3 regions of the Rhizobium lentis genome follow, and region 3 is predicted to be linked to each of the others. Evidence: predicted binding sites of a transcription regulator. Region 3 holds the regulator's gene; each other region holds the start of a gene.
The links. Region 3 encodes LexA, which represses DNA repair genes until DNA is damaged. Its sites were predicted from a motif close to TGTTCNNNNTGTGTTCNG; they were not measured.
Positions count from the first base shown of each region.

Region 1 (10,207 bases), 2.2 Mb from region 3:
GAGCCCTCCGCATGCGTGATGCGAAGGGCAGGAAACTGTTTCACGTGAAATATATCAGGCTGCAAGCGCCTTGAATTCGGCAAGGATCGCATCGCCCATTTCAACGGTGCCAACCTGTCTGCAGCCGTCGGCCATGATATCGCCGGTGCGGATGCCCTTGTCGAGCACGTTGGCGATCGCCCTTTCCAGATCGTCGGCTTCCTTCACCAGATTGAAGGAATAACGCAGGCACATGGCGAAGGAGGCGATCATTGCGATCGGATTGGCGATGCCCTTGCCGGCAATATCGGGAGCCGAGCCGTGCACCGGCTCATAGAGCGCCTTGCGCTTGCCGGTCTTGCCGTCCGGGGCGCCGAGCGAGGCCGACGGCAGCATGCCGAGCGAGCCGGTCAGCATGGCGGCGACGTCGGAGAGCATGTCGCCAAACAGATTGTCGGTGACTATAACGTCGAACTGCTTGGGCTGGCGTACCAGCTGCATGCCGCCGGCATCGGCGAGCATGTGTTCGAGCTGGACGTCGGAATATTTCGCCTTGTGGGTCTCGGTCACCACCTGGTTCCAGAGCACGCCCGACTTCATGACATTGCGCTTTTCCATGGAGCAGACGCGGTTCTGTCTGGTGCGGGCCATTTCGAAGGCGACGCCGGCGATGCGTTCGATCTCGTAGGTATCGTAGACCTGCGTGTCGATGCCGCGCTTCTGGCCGTTGCCGAGGTCGATGATTTCCTTCGGCTCGCCGAAATAGACACCGCCTGTCAGCTCGCGGATGATGAGGATATCAAGGCCTTCGACCAGTTCCGGCTTCAGCGAGGAAGCCGAGGCAAGGGCAGGATAGCAGATGGCGGGACGCAGATTGGCGAAAAGCTGCAGATCCTTGCGCAGGCGAAGCAGGCCGGCTTCCGGGCGCACGTCGTAGGGCACGCTATCCCACTTGGGGCCGCCGACGGCGCCGAAGAGAACGGCATCGGCGGCCAGCGCCTTCTGCATGTCGGCTTCCGAGATTGCCGCGCCGTGGGCGTCATAGGCTGAACCGCCGACCAGCCCTTCGTCCGTGACGAAACCGGCATTCATCGCCTCGTTCATATAGGCGATTATCTTGCGGACCTCGCCCATGGCCTCGGGACCGATGCCGTCACCCGGCAGCAGGAAAAGATTGCGCGCTGTCATGAAACCCTCCTGGAAAAACAAGTTGCGGCTTCTTAGACCCCGGAAATAGGCATTTCAAGCGAGAGAAGGCCTGAATCGGTACGCTTCGCTCACCGTTACGATAGTTGCTCCTGTGCCTGCAAACGGATTAGAACGGCAGGCCCGATCCTCTATTCGCTGGATGTTGCCATGCCTTTCGCACCTCTTCATCTCGACACGCCTTTGGTTCGGACATCGCCCGACTACAGCGCCAGCGGAAAGCTGCTGTGGCTGAAGCTCGATGCCCTGCAGCCTTGCGGCAGCTTCAAGCTTCGCGGCGTCGGCCGGCTGTGTCAGCACGAGGTGGAACATGGCGCGCGTGAGATTTTCTGCGCCTCCGGCGGTAATGCCGGCATCGCTGCGGCTTATGCCGGCCGGGCGCTCGGTGTGCCGGTCACGATCGTCGTGCCGGAGACGACGGCAGCCGATGTCCGGCAGACAATTGCCGCAACCGGTGCGAATGTTCTCGTTCATGGTTCGGTTTTCGATGAAGCCAATGCCCATGCGATCGAACTCGCCCGCCGCCGCAAGGCGACCTATGTGCATCCCTTCGACCATCCGCTTCTGTGGGATGGCCATGCCACGCTGATCGACGAGGTGGTGGCGAAGGGCGCAAAATTCGATTGCGTCGTCACCAGTGTCGGCGGCGGTGGATTGCTTGCCGGCATTGTCGAGGGGCTGAAGCGAAACGGCCTTTCCGATGTGCCTGTCATCGCCGTCGAAACCGAAGGCGCGGCTTCGTTGAATGCCAGTCTCCGGGCGAATGAGCGCATCACCCTTCCCGCCATTACCTCGATTGCCAATTCGCTCGGCGCCCGGCAAGTAGCACAGCACGTCTTCGGTCTGCCGAAGCAGCACCCGATCGAAAGTGTCGTCGTCAGCGACGCCGATGCCGTTGCCGCCTGCGTGAAGTTTGCCGATGCCCAGCGCATTCTGGTTGAACCAGCTTGTGGCGCCGCCCTTGCGGTTGCCGACGTGCATGCCGGGCTGCTTCAGCGCTTCAGCAATCCGCTGATCGAAGTCTGCGGCGGCATCGGCGTATCGCTCGAAAAGCTGAGGCTCTGGAAAGAAAAGTTTCTCTGATCTCGGCCAAAGAAAAAGCCGGGCGAACCCGGCTTGATCGATAGACAATTCCGTAAGGGGCTTAAGCGGCCCAAGGGTGCGAAGCGGCGTTCTTCTTTTCGAATTCGTCGATCGCCTTGCCCTTTTCCATCGTCAGGCCGATATCGTCGAGGCCGTTCAGCAGGCAGTGGCGCTTGAATTCATCGAGATCGAACTTGATCGAGCCGCCATCGGGACCGGTGATCTCGAGGTTCTCAAGATCGACGGTCAGGATCGCGTTGGAGCCGCGCTCAGCGTCGTCCATCAGCTTGTCGAGATCGTCCTGGCTGACCTTGATCGGCAGGATGCCGTTCTTGAAGCAATTGTTGTAGAAAATGTCGGCAAAGCTGGTGGAGATCACGCAGCGGATGCCGAAATCGAGCAGCGCCCAGGGGGCGTGTTCGCGCGAGGAGCCGCAGCCGAAATTGTCGCCGGCGACCAGGATCTTGGCGTCGCGATAGGCCGGCTTGTTCAGCACGAAATCGGGGTTTTCGGAGCCGTCTTCATTGTAGCGGGCTTCGGCGAAGAGGCCCTTGCCGAGACCGGTGCGCTTGATGGTCTTCAGATAGTCCTTCGGAATGATCATGTCGGTGTCGATGTTGACGACCGGCAGAGGCGCTGCAACGCCCGTGAGCTTCACGAATTTATCCATGACCCATGCTCCATTTCAGCAAAACGTACTTTCTGGAATTTGCATCTAGTCCAGTTTTTCGCCGAAATGAAGGAGAATCTTTCTAAAATGCGGGCCACGCGGCATTTCGCGTGGCCCGTCGATAAGCGCGTTGTTACTTAGTCGGCGCGTTGAGGCCCCAGAGGACGCCGAAGGGATCGCGAAGCTGGCCGTAACGGTCACCCCAGAACATCAGTTCGACCGGCATGACGACTTCGGCGCCGGCAGCGACCGCGCGCTCCCACCAGAAATCGATATCGTCGATAACAAGCTGGATGGCGAAGCCTTCATGGCCTTTGAAGGGAGCGCCGTATTCGGGATAGGCATCTGCCAGCATGAGGGAGCTGCCGTTGATATAGAGATGAATATGCATCGTCCGGCCGCTCTCGTCGACCGGCACCCGATAGGCTTCTTCGGCGCCGAAGGCTTTTTTGTAGAATTCCGCAGCTTTTACCGCGCCGTCGACCGTCAGATAGGGCAGCAGGCCATTCTTGACCGGCGGCATTTTGACCGGCTTGTTTTCCGTCGTATCCATGCTCATCCTCCATCGTTTTGAGCGCCGGCTGAATGCCTGGCTGCTTCAAAGACGTATCATGGAAGCATGATCCGACAGTGTCGTCAGTTTTTTGAGCATAAATCGGCTTAGAGATCGATGATCGTGCCGCGGCCGTCGTTCCAGATGCGCATCTCGTGTTGGCCGTTGTTTGCCTTGGCACGCACCGGAGCGGGCTTCATCTTCATCGAAAGCGCGCGGCCGACCATGAGCACGGTCAGAATGCCGCCGACGGCGAGCGTCACCGAGAAGGTGAGAAGCAGCATGGCCACGAAAAAGGTGGCGCCGGCAAGCATGATGAAGATGGAGCGAATGTTCTGCATGGGTTTGAGACCTTTCTACGGAAAGGAATGTGGTCCTTCTTTTTCCTCTCTGCAAGGCAAGCATGGCTTTTTGTTGTCTTGCCGGGCTTTGCGAAGCTTGGCACTAATGGCGGATGAACCAAACCCCGCCTCTCTGTTCCTTCAATCTGCGCCGCTCGGTACTGAGCGTGCCCGCCATCAATCTCCGCGCGCTCGAAAAGAGCCATTCCCTTGATTGTGATGCCGTTATTCTCGATCTGGAAGATTCCGTCGCACCGGAGAAGAAGGCAGAAGCGCGGGAAAACTTAAGACGGTTTTTTGCCGGGCCGCCGCTCGAGGGCAAGGAAAGGATCATCCGCATCAATTCTTTGTCATCCGAATTCGGAGCGGCGGATCTCGATCTGGTCACGGCGCTTTTGCCTGACGCCGTTCTGCTGCCGAAGGTGGACGATCCTCGGGATGTCACCGACATCAGTGATCTGCTTGCCGATGCGGATGTGCCGGAAGAGCTGCGCATCTGGGCCATGATCGAGACGCCGCGCGGCGTGCTGAATGTCGGGGCGATCGCCGAAACCGGCCGCACACCGACCTCGCGGCTCGATTGCCTCGTCGTCGGTCTCAACGACCTGCGCAAGGAAACGGGCGTCCTGCCGCAGCCGGGGCGAAGCTTTCTCGTGCCCTGGCTGATGCAGGTCATCCTGGCGGTCAAAGCCTATGGGCTCGATGCGCTCGACAGCGTTTTCAACGATTTCCAGGATGCCGAAGGTTTCGACGTCGAATGCGGGCAGGGCCGCGCCATGGGTTTTGCCGGCAAGATGCTGATCCATCCCGGGCAGATTGCAGCCGCCAACCGGCATTTCGGCCCGAGCGCGGAGGAGATTGCCGAAGCGCAGGCGATCATATCAGCCTTTGCCGATCCGGCTGCCGAGGGCCTCAACGTCATCAATGCGGACGGGCGGATGATCGAGCGGCTGCATCTTGTCCAGGCCGAGGCTCTGGTTCATAAAGCACGTCTGATTTCCGCAAGAAAGCCCGCCTGATGAAACTCTACCGCTTCCTGACCGGCCCCGACGATGCTTCGTTCTGTCACAAGGTTACCGCCGCCCTCAACAAGGGCTGGTCGCTGGAAGGCTCGCCGACCTATGCCTTCAATGCCGCCACCGGCGCGATGCAGTGCGGCCAGGCCGTCGTCAAGGAGGTCGAGGGCAAGGATTATGATCCGGAAATGAAGCTCTCCGAGCAATAGGCGTTCTGCCGGACGCGGTGTCAACGTTCCGCGGCTTCCTCGGCGCTGGCCTCGATCCGCTCCATATCATCGTCGCTCAGCCCGAAATGGTGGCCGATCTCATGGATCAGGACATGGGTGATGATATCGCCGAGCGTCTCGTCGTTCTCAGCCCAGTAATCGAGGATGGGACGCCGATAGAGGCGGATGCGGTTCGGCATCTCGCCGGTTTCCACCGTGAAACGTTCGGAAATACCTCTGCCCTCGAAAAGGCCGAGCAGATCGAAAGGGGTTTCGAGCGCCATGTCCTCGAAAACATCGTCATCGGGGAAATCCTCGATCTCGATCGTGAGGTTGGTCGTCAGCTGGCGGAATTCATCCGGCAAATGGCTATAGGCTTCCATGGCCAGCGACTCGAAAGTGCTGATCGTCGGCGCATGGCGGTCTCGCCAATCATCGCTCTGGTCTATGCGGGCCATGAATATTCCTTCCTTTGCGGGCCCATATAGAACCTTTATCGCCGTTTTTCGAGTGTGGAATCAAAGGCAGGAATAAATTCATAGAAAATGGTTGTTGACTCTTCTCCGGCTCTCTGGAATCCATAAGAACATAACAGGAACAAGACGGATTGGAGCAACGCCATGGCGCAGCACGCCCTGGCGCGCGAGCGGCTTTTTGCGCTCCGCGAAACCATTGCTAGACTGGAAGGAAAGCCTGCGCCGGCGCTTGCGGCAGCGGAGCGGGAAGCCTTGGCCTCGGGCAAGACGACGCGGCAGGCTGCGGAACGCAATGGCCGCGGACTTCGGCTGCCGTTCGGCGTGACGTCGCTCGACGAAGCGATGGAAGGCGGCCTCCCCCTCGATGCGGTCACGGAAATTCGTTCCGCGTTGTTTCGCGAAGCCGGTGCGGCAAGCGGATTGGCGATGGCCGTTGCCGCGCGGCTGCAGAAACAGGGGGCGGATGACGGCAGGTTTCAGCCGTTACTCTGGATCGGCGATGCCGTCGGCACGCTGGAGGCCGGCCGTCCCTATGCTCCCGGGCTTCGGGATTTCGGGTTGAGCCCGGAGCGATTTCTCCATGCCGCGCCGCGCAAGCTTGATGAAGCGCTCTGGCTGGCGGAGGCAGCGGTTGAAAGCGCTGCTTTCTCGGCCGTCGTCTTCGAAGTGCGGGGCAACCCCGCCCATTTCGGCCTGACCGAAAGCCGCAGGCTCAGTCTCAGGGTGCATGCTGCCCGCCGTCCGCTCCTTCTTGTCCGGCAGGCGGGAGAGGAGGAGGCGAGCAGTGCGGTTTTCCGCCTGCATGTCGAACCCGCACCGTCCGGTCTGCGGCCGTTGCCGGATGGATCGAAGCTTGCCGGCAGCATCGGCAATCCGATTTTCCGTCTCACGCTGGAGAAGAGCCGTAATCCGGCCCCGCTCTCCTTTCTTCTGGAGTGGAATCCCCATGAACGCGAATTTCTCCCGGTCGATGAACCAAGCTTCGCTCGGCCTCCAGGCGAACAGTCAGCGCATTCTGGCGCTCAGCTTCCCGCATCTGTCGACCGACCGTATCGCCCGCAGGCGATGGGGGCCCTCCTGGCGTTCGAACGGGCGTCCTGAAGCGTCACCGATCGTCTGTTCCGGCAAGCTCAACAATGCCATGCGGCTGACAGCGCTGGACGAGCTTGCCGAGACGCTGGGGCTGAGGAAGGAACAAGGCGTTGCCGAAGCCCGCGCCATGTATCCGGCGCTCGATGTCGTGGACGAGGATATTGCGGCCGACCGCCGGCTGCTGGAAGCGATCGCCGACTGGTGCGATCGCTATACGCCGCTGGTGGCGCTCGACGGCAAGGAGGGGCTGTTTCTCGACATTACCGGCTGCGCCCATCTCTTCGGAGGTGAGAAGGCGCTTCTCAAGGATATCCTGTCCCGGCTCTTCCATATGGGGCTCGATGCGCAGGGTGCAATCTCCTCATCGCCCGGCCTTTCCTGGGCCATGTCCCGTTTCGGCCAGGGCGGCGTCGTGGAGGATGAGGAGACAGAACGTGTGCTGATGCCGCTGCCCATCGCGGCCTTGAGGCTGGAGGGACAGACCGCCGATGCCCTGAAGAAACTCGGCCTGAAATATATCGGCGATGTCATCCATGCGCCGCGGGCGCCGCTGACCCGCCGCTTCGGGCCGGAACTGCTTCTCCGTCTTGACCAGGCACTAGGGCATGAAGAGGAGCCGGTTTCGCCCCGGCGTCCTATCGCCAGCCTCTCGTCCGAACGCCGTCTGGTCGAGCCGATCGGAACGGAGGAACAGGTTCTTGCCATTACCAGCCAGATCGCCGTGTCTCTGAAACCGTCTCTGGAGGCGCGCGGAGCCGGCGGGCGGGTATTCGAGCTGGTGCTGTTTCGTGTCGACGGCCGGGTTTTCCGTATCGCCGTCGGCGCCTCACGGCCGCTTCGCGAGCCGAGGCTCATTGCCGGGCTGTTTTCCGAGCGGTTGCAGGTCATTTATGACGATATCGATGCCGGCTATGGTTTCGATATCCTGCGCCTGAATGTACTGCGGCATGATCCTTTCGATGAAGCGCAAGCTGATTTCGAAGGCGATCGTCAGGGAGAAGTTTCGCTTTCGGCTTTTATCGACCGCGTTTCCGCCCGGCTCGGCGCCGATTGCCTGCAAAGCTTCCAGCTTCGCGAGAGCCATGTGCCCGAACGTGCCGTCATCACGATTCCGGCGATTGACAGCCTTTCGAGGCGGCGGAAGACGGAGCAGGGCAGTTCCCTTCCTTTCCGCGAGGAGCGTCCGTTGCGGCTTTTTGCGACGCCGGAGCCTGTCGAGACTGTGCTCGCCGAAGTGCCCGATGGCCCGCCGCAAATCTTCCGCTGGCGGCGGATGCAGCATCAACTGGCAAAAAGCGAAGGTCCGGAGCGGATTGCCATGGAGTGGTGGATCGACGGAAGTGACGCCGAGGCGCGTGACTATTTCCGTATCGAGGACGAGGCCGGGCATCGCTACTGGATCTATCGTCGAGGTTTTTACGGTCAGGAGGTTGATCCTCGCTGGTTCATGCATGGGGTATTTGCATGAAAAGCGAGCCCGCATTCTTCGAGATCGGCGTCAGGACGAATTTCTCGTTCCTCGAAGGCGCCTCCGGCCCCGAGGAGATGGTCATACAGGCCGCTCATCTCCGGCTCGGCGGTCTCGGGATTGCGGACCGGAATTCCGTTGCCGGCGTGGTCAGGGCACATGCACAGGCCTTGCAGCTCGAGGAGAAATACAAAAACAGGGATGAAAGGGACCCAGACGCGAAGGAAGAGATTCTCGAGCCGATCCGGATCCAGCCGGGCGCTCGTCTCGTCTTCTCCGACGGAACACCCGACATTCTCGCCTATCCCCGCAACCGTCGCGGTTGGGCGAACCTTTGCCGTCTTTTGAGCGCCGGCAATCTGAAGAAGGAAGCGGTCAAGGGAAGCTGCATCCTGACGGAAGCGGAATTCATGGAGTGGGGGGACGAGATGATGCTTGCCCTCGTTCCCGATCGCACTCTTGTCGACAGTCTGACGGACCAATCGGCGCTGGAGGAATATCTGGAACGGTTTCGCAGGCGATTCCGCAAGGCATTCTTTCTGGCGCTGGCACCAGCCTATGACGGCCGCGACAGGCAGGTCTTTGCGGTGCTTGCCAAGCTTGCCGCTCGAAACCGCGTGCCGCTGATTGCGACCAACCAGCCACTTTACCACCATCCCGAACGCCGGCCGCTTTCGGATGTCGTGATCGCGATCCGGGAGCATGTAGAGATACCGCAAGCCGGATTCCTGCTGGCGCCGAATGCCGAACGCTACCTCAAGGATTCACGTGAAATGGTCCGGATCTTCCGGGACTATCCTGATGCGGTCGAGAATACTCAGGTCTTTTTCAACAGGCTGACTTTTTCGCTGAAGGAGTTGGAGCACAATTACCCGCCTGAAAACGATCCCGGCGAAACGCCACAGGAGACCCTCGAAAGACTGACGAGAGCGGGAGCGGCAAAGCGCTATCCCGAGGGTATCCCGTCCAAGGTGGCGCAACAGATCGATTATGAACTGAAGCTCATCGGAGATAAAAACTATGCCTCCTACTTCCTTACGGTTCACAAGATTATCCAGCACGCCCGCTATGAACTCAAGGTTTTGTGCCAGGGGCGCGGCTCGGCGGCGAATTCGGTCATCTGCTATTGCCTCGAGATAACGGAAGTCGACCCTCAAAAAAGCACATTGCTCTTCGACCGCTTCATTTCGATGGACCGGGACGAACCGCCTGACATCGACGTCGATTTCGAGCATGACCGGCGCGAAGAGGTCATCCAGTTCATCTATGGAAGATACGGTATCGAACATGCCGGACTGACGGCGGGGGTGACAACCTATCGCACCCGTTCGGCCGGCCGGGAGGTTGCCAAGGCCTTCGGGCTTTCGGAGGATGTCCAGTCGGCGATCAGCAGCCTCGTCTGGGGCTGGTCGGAGGACAATCTCTCCGATCGGGATGCAAAAGCGGCCGGTCTCGACGTCAAGGATCCCGTGACGCAGAACGTGCTGAGATATGCCTCCGAGCTTCTCGGCTTCCCACGCCATCTCACCCAGCATGTCGGCGGCTTCGTCATCACGCGGGACAGGCTCGACGAGGTGGTGCCGATCATGAAGACGGCGATGCCGGATCGATACATGATCGAGTGGGACAAGGATGATCTCGACAACGTCAAGATCCTCAAGGTGGACGTGTTGGCGCTCGGCATGCTGACCTGTCTTAGGAAGGCTTTTTCGCTTCTTGAACTGCATTATGATGTGAAGAAGACGCTCGCAGACCTCGGCAACAAGGAGCATGGAGACGAGGGCAAGCCGGTATACGAGATGATGGGTCGGGCCGATACGCTCGGCGTCTTCCAGATCGAAAGCCGGGCGCAGATGAGCATGCTGCCGCGTCTTAAGCCGAAGGAATTCTACGATCTCGTCATCGAGGTGGCGATCGTCCGACCGGGGCCGATCCAGGGCGATATGGTGCATCCCTATCTGAAACGCCGGGAGCAGAAGGCCAAAAACATTCCGGTGGAATATCCGAGCAAGGAGCTGGAAGCGGTCCTCGAAAGAACGCTCGGCGTGCCCCTGTTTCAGGAGCAGGCGATGCAGATCGCGATTACCGCCGCGGGCTTCAAACCGGCGGAGGCC
Region 1 covers NZ_CP071454.1:1,762,394-1,772,600, reverse strand. Annotated here, with positions in the region: gene leuB (3-isopropylmalate dehydrogenase) at 55-1,167, opposite strand; gene J0663_RS08480 (pyridoxal-phosphate dependent enzyme) at 1,336-2,268, shown strand; gene leuD (3-isopropylmalate dehydratase small subunit) at 2,330-2,938, opposite strand; gene J0663_RS08470 (VOC family protein) at 3,072-3,491, opposite strand; gene J0663_RS08465 (hypothetical protein) at 3,599-3,832, opposite strand; gene J0663_RS08460 (HpcH/HpaI aldolase/citrate lyase family protein) at 3,946-4,851, shown strand; gene J0663_RS08455 (DUF1737 domain-containing protein) at 4,851-5,057, shown strand; gene J0663_RS08450 (metallopeptidase family protein) at 5,078-5,515, opposite strand; gene J0663_RS31195 (ImuA family protein) at 5,678-6,634, shown strand; gene J0663_RS08445 (Y-family DNA polymerase) at 6,675-8,093, shown strand; gene J0663_RS08440 (error-prone DNA polymerase) at 8,090-10,207, shown strand, end outside.
Region 1: the regulator LexA is predicted to act here: its motif matches at 5,640-5,657, upstream of J0663_RS31195 (ImuA family protein).

Region 2 (10,207 bases), 360 kb from region 3:
AACAGGCCTGAGGGCGCTGCGGCAGAGTGACCCGAAGGCGGCGAAACGCTCCCTTGGCTTTGAGTTCGTCGTCATTCCGCCGTATAAGGTCGCCATTCAAACGGCAGGGCGTCCGAAGGCTCCTGTCGGCACGACACCACCGGGAACTACAATGCTCCAGATCTTTCTCCAGGGATTTGCCGTCTACTTCATCATCTGGTGGATGACGCTTTTCGCCGTTCTGCCGATCGGCTTGCGCACGCAGGCGGAAGATAACGACATCGTGCTCGGCACCGTTCCGAGTGCGCCAACCCGGTTTCGCGCCCTCTTCGTCTTTTCGCTGACGACGCTGATTTCGGCCGTGATCTACGGCTTTTGGTATGTGTGCGACACCTATTTCGGCTGGGGCTTCGATGCCCTTCCACAATTAGGGCCTAGCTTCTATTGAGTGGTAGCTTTTGCTCAAACTTTGAGCAGATGTAAATCCGGCCCGTCGGCTTCTTTCATCCGGCTGTCATGTTCTTACGGCAAAGAGCTGCCGTAACGGAATGAGCGATCATTTCCTTTACGGAAGCCATCCGGTCGTTGGAAGACGAGGGAGCCGAAAAGCCAAAAAAAAACAAGGCTAAAAGCCTTGTTTTAAGTATCGCGTGATCTGTAACCGTTGCCGGGGCTGCGACGAGCGCGCCTAAGATCTGATCCTCCCAAGACTTGACCGCGAATACGGCAGGAATTTAGCTTCCTGCCTGTTTTGTGAGCTAAAGCTAGCTCAAAGATTGGGCTTTGTCATTAGCTTTTTTTGCATTTTTGCTACACTCTAGCAAAATTTTTCTGTTGACAAGATTTTCGTTCAAGTCCTTATAAACACGCGTTTTTTCACGCCCTTTTATTGTGCGGACGCGAACATGCGTATCCGGGAAGTGGCCGACGCCAGTTGCGGGTTTCCTTCCTGCCGCGAAGCGGCTATGAACGCTCCCATATCGATGATTGCCTTCGATTCCGCCGGCCGGCGGGATCTCAACTGCTCCGGAATCCGCCATGCGTCTGTCCCGCTTCTTCATGCCCATCCTCAAGGAAAACCCCAAGGAGGCGGAAATCGTCTCCCACCGGCTGATGCTGCGCGCCGGCATGATCCGCCAGCAGTCGCAGGGCATCTATTCCTGGCTGCCGCTCGGCAAGAAGGTGTTGGATAAGGTCAACACCATTATCCGTGAGGAGCAGAACCGCGCCGGCGCCATCGAGCTCTCGATGCCGACGCTGCAGTCGGCCGAACTCTGGCAGGAAAGCGGCCGCTACGATGCTTACGGCAAGGAGATGCTGCGCATCAAGGACCGCCAGGACCGGCCGATGCTCTACGGTCCGACGAACGAGGAGATGGTGACGGATATTTTCCGTTCATCGGTCAAATCCTATAAGGACCTGCCGCTCAATCTCTATCACATCCAGCTGAAGTTCCGCGACGAGATCCGCCCGCGCTTCGGCACCATGCGCTCGCGCGAATTCATGATGAAGGATGCCTATTCCTTCGATCTGACGCGCGAAGGGGCGGAGCATTCATACAACAAGATGTTCGCCGCCTATCTCAGAACCTTCGACCGGCTCGGCCTGCGCGCCATCCCGATGCGCGCCGATACCGGTCCCATTGGCGGCAATCTCAGCCATGAATTCATCATCCTCGCCGATACCGGCGAATCCGAGGTTTTCTGCCACAAGGATTTCGTCGGCTTCGACATCCCGGGCGCGAACACCGATTTCGACAGCGTCGAGGGCCTGAAGGCGATCTTCGACAAGTGGACCTCGCTTTATGCGGCTACTTCGGAAATGCACGACGAGGCGGCCTTCAACGCCGTTCCCGAAGGCGACCGGCTTTCGGCGCGTGGTATCGAAGTTGGCCACATCTTCTATTTCGGCACGAAATATTCCGAACCAATGGGCGCGAAAGTGCAGGGGCCCGATGGCAAGGAACACTTCGTTCATATGGGTTCCTACGGTATCGGCCCGACACGCCTTGTTCCCGCCATCATCGAAGCATCGCATGATGAGAACGGAATCATCTGGCCGGCGTCGGTTGCACCTTTCGATGTCGTCGTCATCAACATGAAGGCGGGCGATGAGGCCTGCGACGACACCTGCGAGCTGATCTACGCCGCGCTGACCAAGGCCGGCAAGGATGTGCTCTACGACGATACCGACGATCGGGCCGGCACGAAGTTCGCGACCGCCGACCTGATCGGCGTACCCGTCCAGATCATCGCCGGTCCGCGCGCGGTCGCGAACGGCGAGATCGAAGTGAAGGACCGCAAGACCGGCGCCCGCGAAACGATGACCATCGAAGCGGCGATCAACAGGTTCGTGGCTTAAGGAAACGGAGGCGAAATGGCAGAGGCAGCAGTGGACCGGAGTTCTACATCCGGCTTGGGTCCGGCTGGCAGGCCATTTTCCACCTTCGAACGCCTCGTGGCGTGGCGTTATCTGCGCGCCCGCCGCAAGGAAGCCTTCATATCGGTGATCGCCGGCTTCTCCTTCGTCGGCATCATGCTCGGCGTCGCGACGCTGATCATCGTCATGGCGGTCATGAATGGCTTCCGCACCGAGCTTGTCTCGCGCATCCTCGGCATCAACGGCCATATGATCGTCCAGCCGGTCGACGGCCCCTTCATCGATTATCCCGACCTCGCGAGCAAGCTCGCCGCCGTACCCGGTGTCAAGATGGCGCTGCCCTTGGTGGAGGGCCAGGTGCTTGCCTCGGCTCAGGCTGGCGGCAGCACCGGCGCTTTGGTGCGCGGCGCCCGCGCCGAGGATCTGACCACGCTCAAGACAATCTCCGGGAACATCAAATCCGGCGACTTGGTGGGCTATGCCTCCGGCGAAGGTGTGCTGATCGGCACCCGCATGGCCGACCAGCTCGGTCTGCGTGTCGGCGACCTCATTACGCTGACGTCGCCGGATGGAGACATCACGCCGATGGGCGTCAGCCCGCGCGTCAAGTCCTACAAGATCTCCGGCCTGTTCGAGATCGGCATGTCGGAATACGACTCCTCGATCATTTTCATGCCGCTCGAGGAAGCGCAGCTCTATTTCAATGCCGAGGGGCTGGTGCAATCGATCGAGCTCTTCGTCGACAATCCCGACGATATCGATGCTCTGAGGCCCAAGGTGGAGGAGGCGGCTGGCCGCCAGATCGCTATCACCGACTGGCGCCAGCGCAACCAGACCTTCTTTTCGGCGCTGCAGGTCGAGCGCAACGTCATGTTCATGATCCTGACGCTGATCGTGCTTGTCGCGGCGCTGAACATCATTTCTGGCCTCATCATGCTGGTGAAGGACAAGGGCAGCGATATCGCCATCCTGCGCACCATGGGCGCCAGCGCCGGCGCGATCATGCGCATCTTCTTCATGACCGGGGCGGCGATCGGCATCGTCGGCACCGTTGCCGGCGTTCTTCTCGGCGTTCTCGTCTGCGTTAACATCGAATCTGTCCGCCAGTTCTTCTCCTGGATATCGGGCACCGTCCTCTTCAATCCGCAGGTCTATTTCCTCAGCCAATTGCCGGCCGAAATGGATCTCAGCGAAACGATCTCGATCGTCGTCATGGCGCTGACGCTCTCCTTCATTGCGACCATTTTCCCCGCCTGGCGTGCCTCAAAGCTCGATCCGGTGCAGGCCCTGCGCTACGAATAAGGAATGCCGCCTTCATGCAACGCAACGTCGTTCTCAAGCTTACCGGCGTCGAGCGCCATTACGGGCAGGGCGATACGCTGCTCCCGATCCTGAAGGGCGCGGATTTTTCGATATCGAAAGGCGAAATCGTCGCGCTTGTCGCCCCCTCCGGCACCGGCAAGTCGACATTGCTGCATGTCGCCGGCCTGCTGGAGCATCCGGACGGTGGCGAAGTCACCATCAACGGGCGTGCCTGTGACGGCCTGAGCGACGATAAACGCACCGCGATCCGCCGCAGCGAAATCGGCTTCGTCTACCAGTTTCACCACCTGCTGCCGGAATTCTCGGCGCTTGAAAACATCATGATGCCGCAACTGATTGCCGGGCTTTCCTGGAAGGAAGCCGGAGAGCGGGCCGGCCAGCTTCTCGATTATATGCGCATCGGCCATCGCGGCGCCCATCGCCCGGGCGAGCTTTCCGGCGGCGAGCAGCAGCGCGTTGCGATCGCCCGCGCCGTCGCCAATGCGCCGGCCCTGCTTCTCGCCGACGAGCCGACCGGCAATCTCGACCCGGAAACGGCAAGCTACGTCTTCGACGCGCTGGAGGCGCTGGTGCGCCAGTCCGGCCTTGCCGCCCTCATCGCTACCCACAATCACGAACTCGCCCGCCGCATGGATCGGCGCGTGACGATCTCAGATGGCAAGGTCGTCGATTTCTGACGGTCAACAAATTTCCGGTAGTGCCTATGGCTGCTCCTCAACTTAACCTGCCTTGTGGCTTGCCCCTCACCCTAACCCTTACCGGGGGTCGAGCCACTGGTCTCGATCCGTCTTGTAGACCCCGTAAACGGGGCGAGGGGACGTGCCTTGCGAGAGGTACGCGAGTAACGGAGAGGTCGCGGCTATCACCCTTCGCCCCGTTTGCGAGGAGAAGGTGGCGGCAGCCGGATGAGGGCTGATCTCGCCGACTTACTCTCGCACATTGTGCACCCAATCCACGTTATTTACCGGAAGGCAGCGCCCTGCGATCAGGGGATGATCAACCCGCCGCGATAGTCGAGCATATAGGCCTTCCGGCCGTCGACCATGATGCATTCGTGGCCGCTGAACCGGTTGCAGTCGCCGTCGCTGCGGTCGATGTAGCGGCCGAACGGATGATCGAATTCCATTCCGCCGAGAAACCGGCCCTGCCGATACATGGCTGAAAGCGCAGCCATGATCACCGCTCCGGCTGCTCTACCGTCGATGAGATCGGGCGCAATGACGCAGCCGAAATAGTTCATCGCCCAGACGGGCTCGTCGGCAAGCCACACGACCTCCTGTCCGGCGAAATCAGTGCCACCGAAATAACTGTCGAGATAACGCCACGCGCCGCGTTCATAGCCGATATCGTGCGCGCCCGACCGGCAGGGCAGGCGCGGCACGCCGCCGCCGACATAGGTTGCGGCTTTGGCCTCCACGATAAATTCGTTCAGCGTTGCGCTATCGGGCATTTCTCTCTCCTGACTGATCCGGTCGAGATATAGCAGGGTTCCAAGAACATAAGAAGAACAAACGGTGGGGGCGATCGACCATTTTTGGGAGCTTGCCCTTCAGGCCGCGTCTCCCGTGAAACAAGAACACAGCAGCATTCTGAGTTGCGATCAGGCGTGTCTTGGCCGACCCGGCGGCATCGGAACGCGAGCTCGGCCGATTCGGAACATCATTCCCCCGTGATTTTCGAAACTCAAGAAGGGAGGAAAAGATTCCTGTTGACAGCGGAACACAGCTGGAACAAAGTGAAAACATAACGAGTAAAGGAGAGCCAGATGACTGACATGATCCGTGATATCGCAGCATTCACCTCCATCGCAATGTTCGTTGCTAGCTTTTCGCTGATCGTCATCGCGCTCTAAAATTTCAGGGGATCGCATGGCTGCCATGCGGTTCGGACGCGGGACTTCTTCTGGACATCATCGCCCTCTATGCCGACAATGCGGCCGATTCATTCGGGTGGTTGGGAAGGCATGTCATGGCGGATACGGCAAAGGCTTCTACAGTTGAAGCGATCGGCGGCACGCCCGGTTTCATTCACCTGAGGGTCCATTCGGCCTACTCGCTTCTCGAGGGTGCCCTGCCGCTGAAGAAGATCCTCTACAAAGCGAGCGGCGACAGCCAGCCGGCAATCGCCATTACCGACACCAACAATCTTTTTGTCGCGCTCGAATTCTCGCAGAAGGCGATGGACGAGGGCCTGCAGCCGATCATTGGCTGCCAGGTTTCGATCGATATGGAAGACGGGTTGGAAACGGAAAAGCGCGGCGGCCAGCAGGCGCTGGTCAAGCTGCCGTCGATCGTTCTTCTTGCCGCGACGGAGGCCGGTTACGAACGGCTGGTCGATCTCGTCAGTCGCGCCTATCTCGGCGGCGAAGGCAACCAGGCCGTCCATATCCGCGCCTCCTGGCTGGAAGAGGCGGGTACCGAGGGTCTGATCGCCTTGACCGGTGCATCGACCGGGCCCGTCGACACGGCGATCAAAGAAGGCCATTCCACTCAGGTGGAAGCCCGGTTGCTGCTGCTGAAGCATCTCTTCGGGGATAGGCTCTATGTCGAGTTGCAGCGGCACGGCACCTATGACAGGCGGCATGAGCAGAAGGTCGTCGCGCTCGCCTATGCCCACGATCTGCCGCTGGTTGCGACCAACGAGGCCTTCTTCCCGACCAGGGACGATTACGACGCCCACGATGCGCTGATGGCGGTCGCCCACAATGCCATCGTTTCCGACGACAGCCGTTTTCGCCTGACGCCCGATCACTACCTGAAGAGCCGAGCGGAAATGGCCAAGCTCTTTGCCGATCTGCCGGAAGCGCTGGAGAATACGATCGAGATCGCGAAGCGCTGCTCTTTCGTGCTGAAGACCAGAAAGCCGATTCTGCCGCGCTTCACCGGTGCGACCGACGATGCCGAGGAGGCCGAACGCGCCGAGGCGGGCGAACTGCGCCGCCAAGCGGTCGAGGGGCTGGAAATGCGGCTTGCGACGCTCGGCATGTCGCCCGGTTACGAGGAGAAGGATTATCGCGAACGGCTCGAATTCGAGCTCAGCGTCATCGAACGCATGCGCTTTCCCGGCTACTTCCTGATCGTTGCCGACTTCATCAAATGGGCCAAGCAGCACGACATCCCCGTCGGTCCCGGCCGTGGTTCGGGTGCCGGTTCTCTAGTCGCCTATGCCTTGACGATCACCGACGTCGATCCCTTGCGTTTTTCGCTGCTCTTCGAGCGCTTCCTCAATCCCGAACGCGTCTCGATGCCGGACTTCGACATCGACTTCTGCCAGGACCGCCGCGAAGAGGTGATCCGTTACGTCCAGGCCAAATATGGCCGCGAGCAGGTGGCGCAGATCATCACCTTCGGTTCGCTGCAGGCGCGCGCAGCCCTTCGCGATGTCGGCCGCGTGTTGGAAATGCCCTACGGCCAGGTCGACAAGATCTGCAAGCTCGTACCGAACAATCCGGCCAATCCGACGCCGCTTTCGAAAGCGATCGAGGAGGAGCCGAAGCTGCAGGAGGAGGCGGCGAAAGAACCGGTCGTCGCGCGGCTGCTCGACATTGCCCAGAAGATCGAAGGTCTCTATCGCCATGCCTCGACGCATGCCGCCGGCATCGTCATCGGCGACCGTCCGCTGTCCAAGCTGGTCCCGATGTATCGCGATCCGCGCTCCGACATGCCGGTCACCCAGTTCAACATGAAGTGGGTGGAGCAGGCGGGCCTCGTCAAGTTCGACTTCCTCGGCTTGAAGACCCTGACGGTGCTGAAGGTTGCCGTCGATTTCGTCGCCAAGCGCGGCATCAATGTCGATCTCGCCGCCATTCCTCTCGACGACAAGAAGACCTATGAGATGCTGTCGCGCGGCGAAACGGTCGGCGTGTTCCAGGTGGAAAGCGCCGGCATGCGCAAGGCACTGATCGGCATGAAGCCGGACTGCATCGAGGACATTATCGCCCTGGTGGCGCTCTACCGTCCGGGACCGATGGAGAACATCCCGACCTACAATGCCCGCAAGCACGGCGACGAAGAGCTGGAATCGATCCATCCGATGATCGACCACCTGCTCAAGGAAACGCAAGGTGTCATCGTCTACCAGGAACAGGTGATGCAGATCGCCCAGGTGCTCTCAGGCTATTCGCTTGGTGAAGCCGACCTTTTGCGCCGCGCCATGGGCAAGAAGATCAAGGCCGAGATGGACCAGCAGCGCGAGCGCTTCGTCGATGGCGCCGTGAAGAACGGCGTGTCGAAGCCGCAGGCCGACAATATCTTCGAACTGCTGGCGAAGTTCGCCAATTACGGCTTCAACAAGTCGCATGCCGCCGCCTACGCCATCGTCTCCTACCAGACGGCCTATATGAAGGCGCATTATCCGGTCGAGTTCCTCGCCGCCTCGATGACGCTCGATATGTCGAATACGGAAAAGGTCAATGATTTCCGCCAGGACGCCAAGCGCCTCGGCATCGAGGTGATCGCGCCTTCGGTGCAGACCTCCTTCCGCCACTTCGAGACCGGCGACAACCGCATCTACTATGCGTTGGCGGCCCTTAAGGGTGTCGGCGAATCCGCCGTCGACCATATTGTCGAGGTGCGCGGCGACAAGCCCTTTGCCGGGATAGAGGATTTCTGCCTGCGCATCGATCCGCGCCAGGTCAACCGCCGCGTGCTCGAAAGCCTGATCTATGCCGGCGCCTTCGATTGTTTCGGCACGGACCGCGCCCAGCTCGCCGCCGGCCTCGACCGCATCCTCGGCTATGCCCAGCGCGCCCAGGAAAACAAGCTGAGCGGCCAGTCGGACATTTTCGGCAGCACACTGACGTCGGGGCCTGAAAAGATCGCTCTGCCGCCGTTTTCGCCCTGGCTCGCTTCGGAGCGGCTGCTCAAGGAATTCCAGGTGCTGGGCTTCTATCTCACCGCCCATCCGCTCGATTCCTACAACAACATCCTGCAGAAGATGCGGGTGCAGACCTTTGCTGAATTCTCCGCGGCGATCAAACAGGGCGCATCCAATGCGCGCCTTGCCGGCACGGTCATCTCGAAGCAGGAGCGAAAGACCCGCACCGGCAACAAGATGGGCATCATCGTCTTTTCGGATTCGTCGGGCCAGTTCGAGGCCGTACTGTTTTCGGAAATGCTGAACCAGTACCGCGACATGCTGGAGTCCGGAAAATCCTTCCTGCTGACGGCGACCGGCGAGGAACGGCCGGAGGGTATCGGCCTGCGCATCCAGACGATCCAGTCGCTGGAGGAAAAGTCGCTGCAGATGCAGAAGGCGCTGCGCGTTTATATCAGAGATTCCGGCCCGCTGAAAATGGTTGCCCGCCACCTGAACGCCAAGGGTGATGGCCTGGTGTCCTTCATCGTCATCAAGGAGGAAGGCAAGCGCGAGGTCGAAGTGGCGCTGCCGGATAAATACCGCATCACGCCGGAGATCGCCGCCGCCCTTCGCGCGGCCCCCGGCGTCGTCGACGTCGAGCTTGTCTGATTGGGGCGCCGAGAATAGCAGCGCGTGACACAAAAGGCCTAAAGCGGCTCACATAGCGCCAGTTTATGCGACGCGCATCACCCGCGGGTGATGGTGATGAAATCCGTGCCTTCGCCAGTCTCCCGGCCGATGCCGGTATCGGAGATCGTCAGCGTCGAGCCGGGCGCGATCAGCGCGTCGATCCGTCGGCGGGTCTCGTCGGGGATCGCGATGCGGCTTAGCGAACGGGCAATTGGCTTGCCTGAGACGATCGAGCTTTCCTGTGCGGTGATGCCGAGCTGCTTCATCGTCTCGCGAGAGAGGTTGTTCGCAAGCGTCACACCCAGCCAATCAGCCGTGCCGGCCTTTTCATCGACCGCATGCAGCGTGAAGAAATGCGTGCCGAGCGCCAATTCCGGATCGGCGATCGTCACCGGCGCCTCGAAGACCGGTTTGAACGCCTTCCGCACCATGATGACGCCGTTCGGTGGCTCGCCCTTGCCGGCCGCTGCATAGACGGCTTTCAGCAGCCTGTCGGAGATCAGATTCCTGTCGCCGGCAAATTCCGTCGGCCGCAGCGTTTTGAACGCATTGATCGCCTGAACGGTCGCCGGGCCGAGCAGACCGTCCGGATCACCGGCCGAAAAGCCGAGCTGATTGAGAAGGGTTTGGATGTCGATCACCGTCTCGCGCAGCGTGCGGCGTGTGATGAGCATGCTGATCGGCTCGGACGGTGGCTTGGCGTCCGGAGCTGCAACCGGCATCGGCATCGCGACCGTGTCGTTCATCGCCACCTGTACAGGCGCCTCGGGGCTGTCGGGCATAGAGGGCCGCAGCTCGACATCCGAAAGCAGAGGCATCGCCGTTGGCGAGTCTGGATGGAAAAGATTGAGATGGTCGATCGGCTGCGGCGCCAGCTCGCCATCGCTGATGATGACGGGGATCCCGGCGTCGGTCATTCCATAAAGCATCTTTGCGAAGGCGCCGGGCATCCGCACACAGCCATGCGAAGCTGGATAGCGCGGCACCGAATTGGATTCGTGCAGCGCGATGCCGGACCAGGTCAGCCGCTGCATGAAAG
Region 2 covers NZ_CP071454.1:3,547,692-3,557,898, forward strand. Annotated here, with positions in the region: gene mce (methylmalonyl-CoA epimerase) at 1-11, shown strand, start outside; gene J0663_RS17030 (DUF1467 family protein) at 152-427, shown strand; gene J0663_RS17035 (hypothetical protein) at 744-1,019, opposite strand; gene proS (proline--tRNA ligase) at 1,018-2,340, shown strand; gene J0663_RS17045 (lipoprotein-releasing ABC transporter permease subunit) at 2,356-3,660, shown strand; gene J0663_RS17050 (ABC transporter ATP-binding protein) at 3,675-4,358, shown strand; gene J0663_RS17055 (DUF5680 domain-containing protein) at 4,667-5,131, opposite strand; gene dnaE (DNA polymerase III subunit alpha) at 5,650-9,147, shown strand; gene J0663_RS17065 (L,D-transpeptidase family protein) at 9,225-10,207, opposite strand, start outside.
Region 2: the regulator LexA is predicted to act here: its motif matches at 5,397-5,414, upstream of dnaE (DNA polymerase III subunit alpha).

Region 3 (10,207 bases):
AATCACCGGCAGGGCACGGCTGACGCCGCCGGCGGGTCCGGCGCTGCCCGAGCTCAACGACTTTTCCTTCGGTGCCTATTTCGACGGCATCGGCGCGAACGGCTTCTTCTACGGGGCCCCGACGAAGGTCGATTCGCAGGCGGAGCCGCAAGAGGCGAGGCGGGCTACCGATGCTCTTCTCGAATGGCTCTATCGGCTGCGCAGCGGCATCGGCGACCGCATACGCTCGATCCTGCCCGGCGACACGGGCGCTTTTGCCGCCGCTCTCGTCACGGACGAGCGTCGCGCCATTTCAAACGAGACGACGGATGCACTGCGCCAATCCGGTCTTGCCCATATCATCGCAATATCAGGTCTCAACATGGCGCTGTCGGCCGGCATCTTCTTCGTCGGCTTCCGGATGCTGCTCAGTCTCTTTCCCGGCATCGCCCAGGCCTATCCGACCAAAAAGTTCGCCGCCGCCGGCGCGCTCATCGCCGTCACGGCCTATTTTCTGATCTCGGGCTTCGCGGTCTCGGCAGAACGCGCCTTCATCATGATGGCCATCATGCTCATTGCCGTCTTCTTCGACCGGCCTTCGATCAGCCTTCGCAATGTCGCTCTTTCCGCGCTTGTTATCATCGCGCTTGCTCCCTCCGAGGTCCTCGGGCCAAGCTTTCAAATGTCCTTTGCCGCGACCTTGGCGCTGGTATCGGGTTATCAGCTATGGAAGGACCGGCGTGTCCGCGAAAACGCCGTCCTGAAAATGCCGGCCCTGCGGCCGGTGGTTGCCGTCGGACGCTTCTTCGGCGGTGTTTTCCTGACCTCGTTGATCGGTGGCTTTTCCACGGCGCTGTTTTCGATCGAGCACTTTCATCGCCTGACGGCCTACGGCCTCCCGGCAAACCTCGCGACGATGCCGATGATCTCCTTCATTGTCATGCCGGCCGGGTTGTTCGCGATGCTGCTTATGCCTTTCGGCCTGGATGCACTGCCTTGGAAAGTGGTCGGATTCGGCCTCGATCTGGTGATCGCGGTGGCAAGGACGATATCCGGCTGGGGCGGGGATATCGGCATCGGTCGCTTGCCCGGCTGGTATTTCGCCGTGGCCGTGGCGGGCTTCCTGCTGATGACGCTCATGCGGACGCGGCTGCGCCATGTCGGCACCGCCATCATGGCAGTCTCGACGCTCGCTTTCCTGGTTCTGCCGGCTCGCCGGCCGCCGGATCTGGTGATTTCCGAGGATGGCGGTCTGGTCGCGATCGTCAAGGCGTCGGCAATGGCTTCCAATCGTGAAAGGCCGCCGGATTTCATCTTCGACCAGTGGCAAAGGGCACTGGTTCTGCCCACTCATGACCCGCCGAAAATGCTGGATGGCCCTGCTGTTCCCGAGGGAGACGATCGCCGCCTCAGGCTTTCGGCCGGTCAGCAGAACGAAGCGAGGCTCGCAATGCGGACTGCCGCAGCGGGGGGTACCGCGGAGCGTTTTTCCTGCGTCAAGAAAGCCTGGTGCGTAGCGAAGCTCGCCAACGGTCATGTCGTGACCGTCATCGAGAACGCCGCCTATCTCGGACCGGCCTGCGATGCCGGCGATATTGTCATCACGCCGGTGCGCCTGCGCTCGGCCAGCTGCCGCTCGGGCGCGACGCTGTTTACCGGCGAGACGCTGCGCCGGACCGGTTCGGTCGAACTGCGCATCACCGCCGGCGGCCCGGAGGTGGCGACCGCCTTCAATGCCCTATCGCGGCCATGGATGCGCCATCGCGCCTATGATTGGCGCAACGACAGTTTTACGGATTCTGGTCTGTCCGGTATCAGTGATAGCGGCGGATGAGGCCGATGAGCTTGCCCTGCACCTTGACGCGGTCGGGCCCGAAGATGCGGGTCTCGTAGGCGGGGTTGGCGGCCTCCAGCGCGATCGAGGCGCCCTTGCGGCGGAAACGCTTCAGCGTTGCTTCCTCGTCGTCGACAAGGGCAACGACGATATCGCCGGGACTTGCCGTGCTGCCGTTGCGAATGATCACGGTATCGCCGTCGAAGATGCCGGCCTCGATCATCGAGTCGCCCTTGACTTCAAGCGCATAGTGCTCACCGGAGCCGAGCATATCGGCGGGAACGACGATGTCGTGCGTGTTGTTCTGGATCGCCGAGATCGGAACGCCGGCAGCGATTCGTCCCATGACCGGTACGGAAACAGAGTTGCCGTTGTCGGCAACCGGTTTAGCGGCAGCGGGCGCTGCGGTCGGCTGGGGCTTGCCGAGGCTGCCCTCGATGACGCTCGGCGAAAAACCGCGGCGCGGCTGAAGACTGGGACTATAGGCCTCCGGAAGCTTGATCACTTCAAGCGCCCGGGCGCGGTTCGGTAGGCGGCGAATGAAGCCACGTTCCTCGAGCGCCGTGATCAGGCGGTGAATGCCGGATTTCGAGGCGAGATCAAGAGCATCCTTCATTTCGTCGAAGGAGGGAGGAACGCCGGATTCCTTCATGCGCTCATGAATGAAAAGGAGAAGCTCCTGTTGTTTGCGCGTGAGCATCGACGTCAGACCCCGTGATTGAAACAAATCCAGAACAGACCCTATATGTTCCATATGTGTTCCGCAAGTAGCTAAATTTCCGTAAAACTTCACGCCAACTCGTCGCGATTTTTATTTTCATTCGCCGGATTGGCGCCATGTCTTGCATTCAGGGAGGTGCTGTCGCACATCTCCTGTCGTTTCTGGGAGAGGAACCGATGAACGAGCATCTCGCCAAGCCGCACCCGCTGGATCACGTCGTTCTGCCCGTCGTCAATATCGATCTGGCGCGCGAGAGGCTCGGCAAGCTTGGCTTCACCGTAGCCGCCGATGCGCGCCATCCCTTTGGAACGGAAAACGCCTGCGTCTTCCTTGCCGACAAAACTTATCTGGAGCCGCTCGGCGTCGCGAGTATCGAGGAGAGCGACGCATCGGCGCTGAAAGGCAATGTCTTCACCGCCCGCAACCAAGCCTTTCGCTTTCGTTGCGGCGAGGAGGGGCTTTCGGCAATCGTTTTCGCCACCGAAGATGCTGCCCGCGATCATAGGAAATTCGCCAGTAGGGGATCGAGCGCCGGCGAGATGCTGGAGTTCAGCCGGCCGATGAAGATGCCGGATGGTTCCGAGAGCGTCGGCAGCTTCAGATTGGCCTTTGCGAGCGATCTGCGTGCGCCTGATTTCTTCCTCTTCACCTGTCAGCGCATCAACCCGCTCCCGGCCGACCGTGGTGCGCTGGAGAAACATGCCAATGGCGTCACCGGCATTGCCGAGGTGGCGCTTTGCGCGCCGGAACCGGCCGCATTCGGCGCCTTCGTCAGCCTCGCCGCGGCGCAATCGGCAATCGAGAAAACAGGCTTCGGCGTCAAGATCGCAGCATCGAATGCGAGAATCAGCCTGATGACGCCGGAAGGGTTGGAGGCCTATTTCGAGATAGCCGTCTCGGCCGCCGAGCGCGGCCTGCGCGGCCGGGCAATCCTCTTCAATGTCGCCGATCTTGCCGTGACAGAAGCGCATTTGGCTGCTAACGGGGTGACGTATACGCGCAAGAACAATCGCATTCTGGTGAAGCCCGCGCCCGGCCAGGGCACGCTCTTCGCCTTCGAGGAACCACGATGAGCTCCAATACGAATTCCGAAGTCAAGATCGGCGAAGGCGACGGCCAGGTCATCTTTTCCAATACCACCCGTCTGTCGCTGATCGCCGGGCCTTGCCAGATGGAGAGCCGGGATCACGCCTTCATGGTCGCCGGTACGCTGAAAGAGCTTTGCGCTAAGCTCGGCATCGGCCTCGTCTACAAGAGTTCCTTCGACAAGGCGAACCGCACCTCGCTCTCGGCCGAACGCGGAATCGGCCTTGAAAAGGGCATGGAGATCTTCGCCGACCTGAAGAAGGAATTCGGCCTTCCTGTCCTGACCGACGTCCACACGGCTGAGCAGTGCGCCGAGGTGGCAAAAGTGGTCGATGTCCTGCAGATCCCTGCCTTCCTTTGCCGCCAGACCGACCTTCTCATCGCCGCCGCCAGGACCGGGCGCGTCGTCAATGTCAAGAAGGGACAGTTCCTGGCGCCCTGGGACATGAAGAACGTTTTGAAGAAGCTGAATGCCAGCGGCAATCCGAATGTACTGCTGTGCGAGCGCGGCGCCTCCTTCGGCTACAATACGCTGGTCTCCGACATGCGCTCGCTGCCGATCATGGCGGCGATGGGCGCGCCTGTCATCTTCGATGCCACCCATTCCGTCGCCCAGCCGGGCGGGCAGGGCGACTCCTCCGGTGGCCAGCGCGAATTTGTCGAGACGCTGGCGCGCGCGGCGGTGGCGACGGGAATTGCCGGCGTCTTCCTCGAAACCCATCAGGACCCCGACAACGCACCGTCCGATGGCCCGAACATGGTCTATCTCAAGGACATGCCGCGATTGCTTGAGAAATTGCTTGCCTTCGACGCAATCGCCAAGGCTTGACGTTCAACAGGCTGACATGATCGTGGTTTAGGCCACGATGGAGCGCCCGTTCCAAGGCTGGAAATTGCCGCATTGTAATTTGCACGCCTTCGATTATGACAGGCTTCGAACGACTTATCACCCACTGAGCAGGAAGAACCCATGACTGCAATCACCGATATCATCGCCCGCGAGATTCTCGATAGCCGTGGCAACCCCACCGTCGAAGTCGACGTCTATCTCGAAGACGGCAGCATGGGCCGCGCGGCCGTTCCCTCGGGCGCCTCGACCGGCGCGCATGAGGCGGTCGAACTGCGCGACGGCGGCAAGCGCTATCTCGGCAAGGGCGTCGAAAAGGCGGTCGAGGCCGCCAACACTGAAATCTTCGACGCGATCGGCGGTATCGATGCCGAAAACCAGATCCAGATCGACAACATCATGATCGAACTCGACGGCACGCCGAACAAGTCGCGCCTCGGCGCCAACGCCATTCTCGGCGTTTCGCTCGCCGTCGCCAAGGCTGCCGCCCAGGCCTCCGGCCTGCCGCTCTACCGTTATGTCGGCGGTGCTTCCGCGAGCCTCCTGCCGGTACCGATGATGAACATCATCAACGGCGGCGCTCATGCTGACAATCCGATAGATTTCCAGGAATTCATGATCCTGCCGGTTGGCGCTGATACGATCGCCGAAGCCGTGCGCATGGGTTCGGAAGTCTTCCACACGCTCCGCAAGGAACTTGCGGCCCAGGGCCATAACACCAATGTCGGCGACGAAGGTGGTTTTGCGCCGGGCCTGAAGAGCGCTTCGGAAGCCCTCGACTTTATCGTCAAATCGGTCGAGAAAGCCGGCTACAAGCCGGGCGAGGACATCTACCTCGGCCTCGACTGCGCCTCGACGGAATTCTTCAAGGACGGCAAATACGTTCTCGAAGGTGAAGGCCGCACGCTCGAATCGGGCGCCATGGCCGAATATCTGGCCGAACTCACCGCCAAGTATCCGATCATCTCGATCGAGGACGGCATGGCCGAAGACGACTGGGACGGCTGGAAGACGCTGACCGATCTGATCGGCAAGACGACCCAGCTGGTCGGCGATGATCTCTTCGTCACCAACTCCGCCCGTCTTCGCGACGGCATCCGCATGGGCGTTGCCAACTCGATCCTCGTCAAGGTCAACCAGATCGGCTCGCTGACGGAAACGCTCGACGCCGTGAACACGGCGCACAAGGCTGCCTACACGGCAGTCATGTCGCACCGCTCCGGTGAAACGGAAGATTCGACGATCGCCGATCTCGCGGTCGCCACTAACTGCGGCCAGATCAAGACCGGCTCGCTCTCGCGTTCCGACCGTCTTGCCAAGTACAATCAGCTGATCCGCATCGAAGAAGGCCTCGGCCCCCAGGCCCAGTATGCCGGCCGCTCGATCATCAAAGGCTGATCGGTCTGATCTTGAGTGAATTGACCCGCGCCTTGCCGGCGCGGGTTTTTTGTTGCTTCATTTTACGGTCAACGAACGGTTAATCTCTGCGCGCTAGATTGGACGAATTGGTAATGCGTTCAAGAGCATGCGTGTATGTGGACAAAGCATCATAAGAAGAGAAAGCTCGGCCGCTTCGTCATTCCGGCTATGACGGTCGCCTTCCTTTCCTATTTCGGTTATCATTGCATTCATGGCGATTACGGCCTGCGTGCGACGGAGACGTTCGAGCGTCAGCGTGTCGCGCGCGAGAAAGAGCTTGCGGTGTTGAAGGCGAAGCGCGAACATCTGGAAAGTCAGGTGGCGTTGCTCAGCGACGGCTCGCTTGACAAGGATATGTTGGACGAAAAGGCGCGGTATCAGCTGAATATGTCGCGCGCGGACGAGATCGTCGTTTTCAACCATTATTCCAATTAACTGGAATTCGGTTAATTGATATTTCTACTGTATTACCAATGACTTAGCGCTGAATACGAGCCATGCAATTATGGCATTGCTGTGGTCATATTTCTTCCCTATGGTACGCGCCACCGAGAAACGACAAACCCATAGGGAGGGTTGAATGGCGCCGCGAAAGACCGCGACCGTTTCCAGCCGCAAAACTGCAGCAAAACCAGCAGCCAAAGCATCGAACGGAGGCCCGGTAGCCGACTTCGATCGGGATGAGGAACTCAAGGCCTATCGCGAGATGCTGTTGATCCGCCGCTTCGAGGAGAAGGCCGGTCAGCTTTACGGCATGGGCTTCATCGGCGGCTTTTGCCACCTCTACATCGGTCAAGAAGCTGTCGTCGTCGGCATGCAGATGGCGCAGAAGGAAGGCGACCAGGTCATCACCGCCTATCGTGACCACGGCCACATGCTGGCAACCGGCATGGAAGCGCGCGGCGTCATGGCGGAACTGACCGGGCGTCGCAGCGGCTATTCCCACGGGAAGGGCGGCTCGATGCACATGTTCTCGAAGGAGAAGCATTTCTACGGCGGTCACGGCATCGTCGGCGCCCAGGTTTCGCTCGGGACTGGTCTTGCTTTTGCAAATCGCTACCGCGGCAACGGCAATGTCGCCGTCGCCTATTTCGGCGATGGTGCGGCCAACCAGGGCCAGGTCTATGAGAGCTTCAACATGGCGGCCCTCTGGAAGCTGCCGATCGTCTACATCGTCGAGAACAACCGATACGCCATGGGCACGTCGACCGCCCGCGCCACCGCGCAGTCGAACTACTCGCTGCGCGGGTCCGGCTTCGGCATTCCCGGCATTCAGGTCGATGGTATGGACGTTCGCGCCGTCAAGGCGGCGGCCGACGAAGCGCTCGAGCATTGCCGCTCCGGCAAGGGCCCGATCATCCTGGAAATGCTGACCTATCGTTATCGTGGCCACTCCATGTCCGATCCGGCGAAATATCGCACGAAGGAAGAAGTGCAGAAGATGCGCTCCGAGCAGGACCCGATCGAGCAGGTAAAGGCGCGCCTCATCGAAAAGGGTTGGGCTTCCGAAGACGATCTGAAGGCGATCGACAAGGATGTCCGCGACATCGTCGCCGACAGCGCCGACTTCGCCCAGGCCGATCCGGAGCCGGATGCATCCGAGCTCTATACCGACATTCTGCTCTAATCGGGGAGGGAACCCATGCCTATCGATATCCTCATGCCCGCCCTCTCTCCGACGATGGAAGAAGGCACGCTGTCCAAATGGCTGAAGCAGGAAGGTGACAAGGTCACCTCAGGCGACGTGATCGCCGAAATCGAGACCGACAAGGCGACGATGGAAGTCGAAGCCGTCGACGAAGGTGTCATCGGCAAGTTGCTGGTCGATGCCGGAACCGAAGGCGTCAAGGTCAACACGAAGATCGCCGTGCTGCTGCAGGACGGCGAATCCGCTTCGGATCTCTCCGCCGCCAAGCCTGCCGCCGCGCCAGCCCCCGCGGTTGCTCAGGAAGAGAAGCCGACGAATAGCGGTTCAGCCTCAGCGCCGCTTCCGGCCGAGCCGAAGGCCGTCGTTCCGAACGACCCGGAAATTCCGGCCGGCACGGAAATGGTGTCGACCACCGTGCGCGAAGCGCTGCGTGACGCCATGGCCGAAGAAATGCGCGCCAATGACGACGTCTTCGTCATGGGCGAGGAAGTGGCCGAATATCAGGGCGCCTACAAGGTCACCCAGGGCCTGCTGCAGGAATTCGGCGCCCGCCGCGTCATCGATACCCCGATCACCGAGCACGGTTTTGCCGGCGTCGGCGTCGGTGCGGCAATGGCGGGCCTTCGCCCGATCGTCGAATTCATGACCTTCAACTTCGCCATGCAGGCGATCGACCACATCATCAACTCTGCCGCCAAGACGCTTTACATGTCCGGCGGCCAGATGGGCGCTCCGATCGTGTTCCGCGGCCCGAACGGCGCGGCGGCTCGCGTCGGTGCCCAGCACAGCCAGGACTATGCCGCCTGGTACAGTGCCATCCCCGGCCTGAAGGTCGTCATGCCCTACACGGCTTCCGACGCAAAGGGCCTGCTGAAGGCCGCGATCCGCGATCCGAACCCGGTCATCTTCCTCGAAAACGAAATTCTCTACGGCCAGCACTTCGACGTGCCGAAGCTCGATAATTTCGTCCTGCCGATCGGCAAGGCCCGCATCCATCGGCCAGGCAAGGACGTCACGGTCGTCTCCTTCGGCATCGGCATGACCTATGCGACGAAGGCGGCCGCTGAACTCGAACAGCTCGGCATCGACGTCGAATTGATCGACCTTCGCACCATCCGCCCGATGGATCTTCCGACGGTCATCGAATCCGTCAAGAAGACCGGCCGCCTCGTCACCGTCGAGGAAGGTTATCCGCAGTCGTCGGTCGGCACCGAAATTGCCACCCGCGTCATGCAGCAGGCTTTCGACTATCTCGATGCGCCGATCCTGACTATTGCGGGCAAGGACGTGCCGATGCCCTACGCCGCCAATCTCGAAAAGCTCGCCCTTCCGAATGTCGGCGAAGTCGTCGATGCGGTGAAGGCTGTCTGCTACAAATAAGGGGAGGGTATTTCGATGCCGATCAATATCACGATGCCCGCCCTCTCTCCGACGATGGAAGAAGGCAATCTGGCCAAGTGGCTGGTCAAGGAGGGTGACACGGTCAAGTCTGGCGATGTGATCGCCGAGATCGAGACCGACAAGGCGACGATGGAAGTCGAAGCCGTCGATGAAGGCACGGTCGCCAAGCTGGTCGTTCCGGCCGGCACCGAGGGCGTCAAGGTGAACGCGCTGATCGCGGTTCTTGCCGCCGACGGCGAGGATGTCGCCGCTGCCGCAAGCGGCGCAGGCTCTGCCGCTCCGGCGCCCAAGGCTGAGGCTGCTCCGGCACCGAAGGCCGAGGCTGCACCGGTCGCGCCGGCGGCTGCACCGGCACCTGCCGCTGCACCCGCGGCGGTTTCGTCGGACGGCAATCGCACCTTCTCCTCGCCGCTTGCGCGCCGTCTCGCCAAGGAAGCCGGTATCGACCTTTCGGCGGTCGCCGGCTCCGGCCCGCATGGCCGTATCGTCAAAAGCGACATCGAAGCCGCCGTTGCCGGCGGTGGCGCCAAGCCGGCTGCCGCACCGGCCGCCGCTGCCGCTGCGCCGCAGGCCGCGGCTCCGGCTGCAGCGCCGAAGGCTGCTTCGGATGACGCCGTGCTCAAGCTTTTCGAACCAGGCTCCTACGAGCTCGTGCCGCATGACGGCATGCGCAAGACGATCGCCCGGCGCCTGGTCGAATCCAAGCAGACGATCCCGCATTTCTACGTCAGCGTCGATTGCGAACTCGACGCGCTGATGGCTCTGCGTGCCCAGTTGAACGATGCGGCTCCGCGCAAGGACAACGCTCCGGCCTACAAGCTCTCGGTCAACGACATGGTCATCAAAGCCATGGCGCTGGCGCTGCGCGATGTTCCGGATGCCAACGTGTCATGGACCGACAGCAATATGGTCAAGCACAAGCACGCCGATGTCGGCGTCGCCGTCTCGATCCCCGGCGGCCTGATCACGCCGATCATCCGCAAGGCCGAGGAAAAGACGCTGTCGACCATCTCCAACGAGATGCGCGACCTCGGCAAGCGGGCCAAGGACCGCAAGCTGAAGCCCGAGGAATATCAGGGCGGCACCAGCTCGGTCTCGAACATGGGCATGATGGGGGTGAAGAATTTCGCTGCCGTCGTCAACCCGCCGCATGCGACGATCCTCGCGGTCGGCGCCGGAGAACAGCGGGTCGTCGTCAAGAACGGCGAAATGGCGATCGCCACAGTCATGAGCGTGACGCTCTCGACCGACCATCGCTGCGTCGACGGTGCG
Region 3 covers NZ_CP071454.1:3,912,597-3,922,803, forward strand. Annotated here, with positions in the region: gene J0663_RS19035 (ComEC/Rec2 family competence protein) at 1-1,813, shown strand, start outside; gene lexA (transcriptional repressor LexA) at 1,794-2,513, opposite strand; gene J0663_RS19045 (VOC family protein) at 2,711-3,607, shown strand; gene kdsA (3-deoxy-8-phosphooctulonate synthase) at 3,604-4,449, shown strand; gene eno (phosphopyruvate hydratase) at 4,591-5,865, shown strand; gene J0663_RS19060 (FtsB family cell division protein) at 6,001-6,321, shown strand; gene pdhA (pyruvate dehydrogenase (acetyl-transferring) E1 component subunit alpha) at 6,467-7,513, shown strand; gene J0663_RS19070 (pyruvate dehydrogenase complex E1 component subunit beta) at 7,529-8,914, shown strand; gene J0663_RS19075 (pyruvate dehydrogenase complex dihydrolipoamide acetyltransferase) at 8,930-10,207, shown strand, end outside.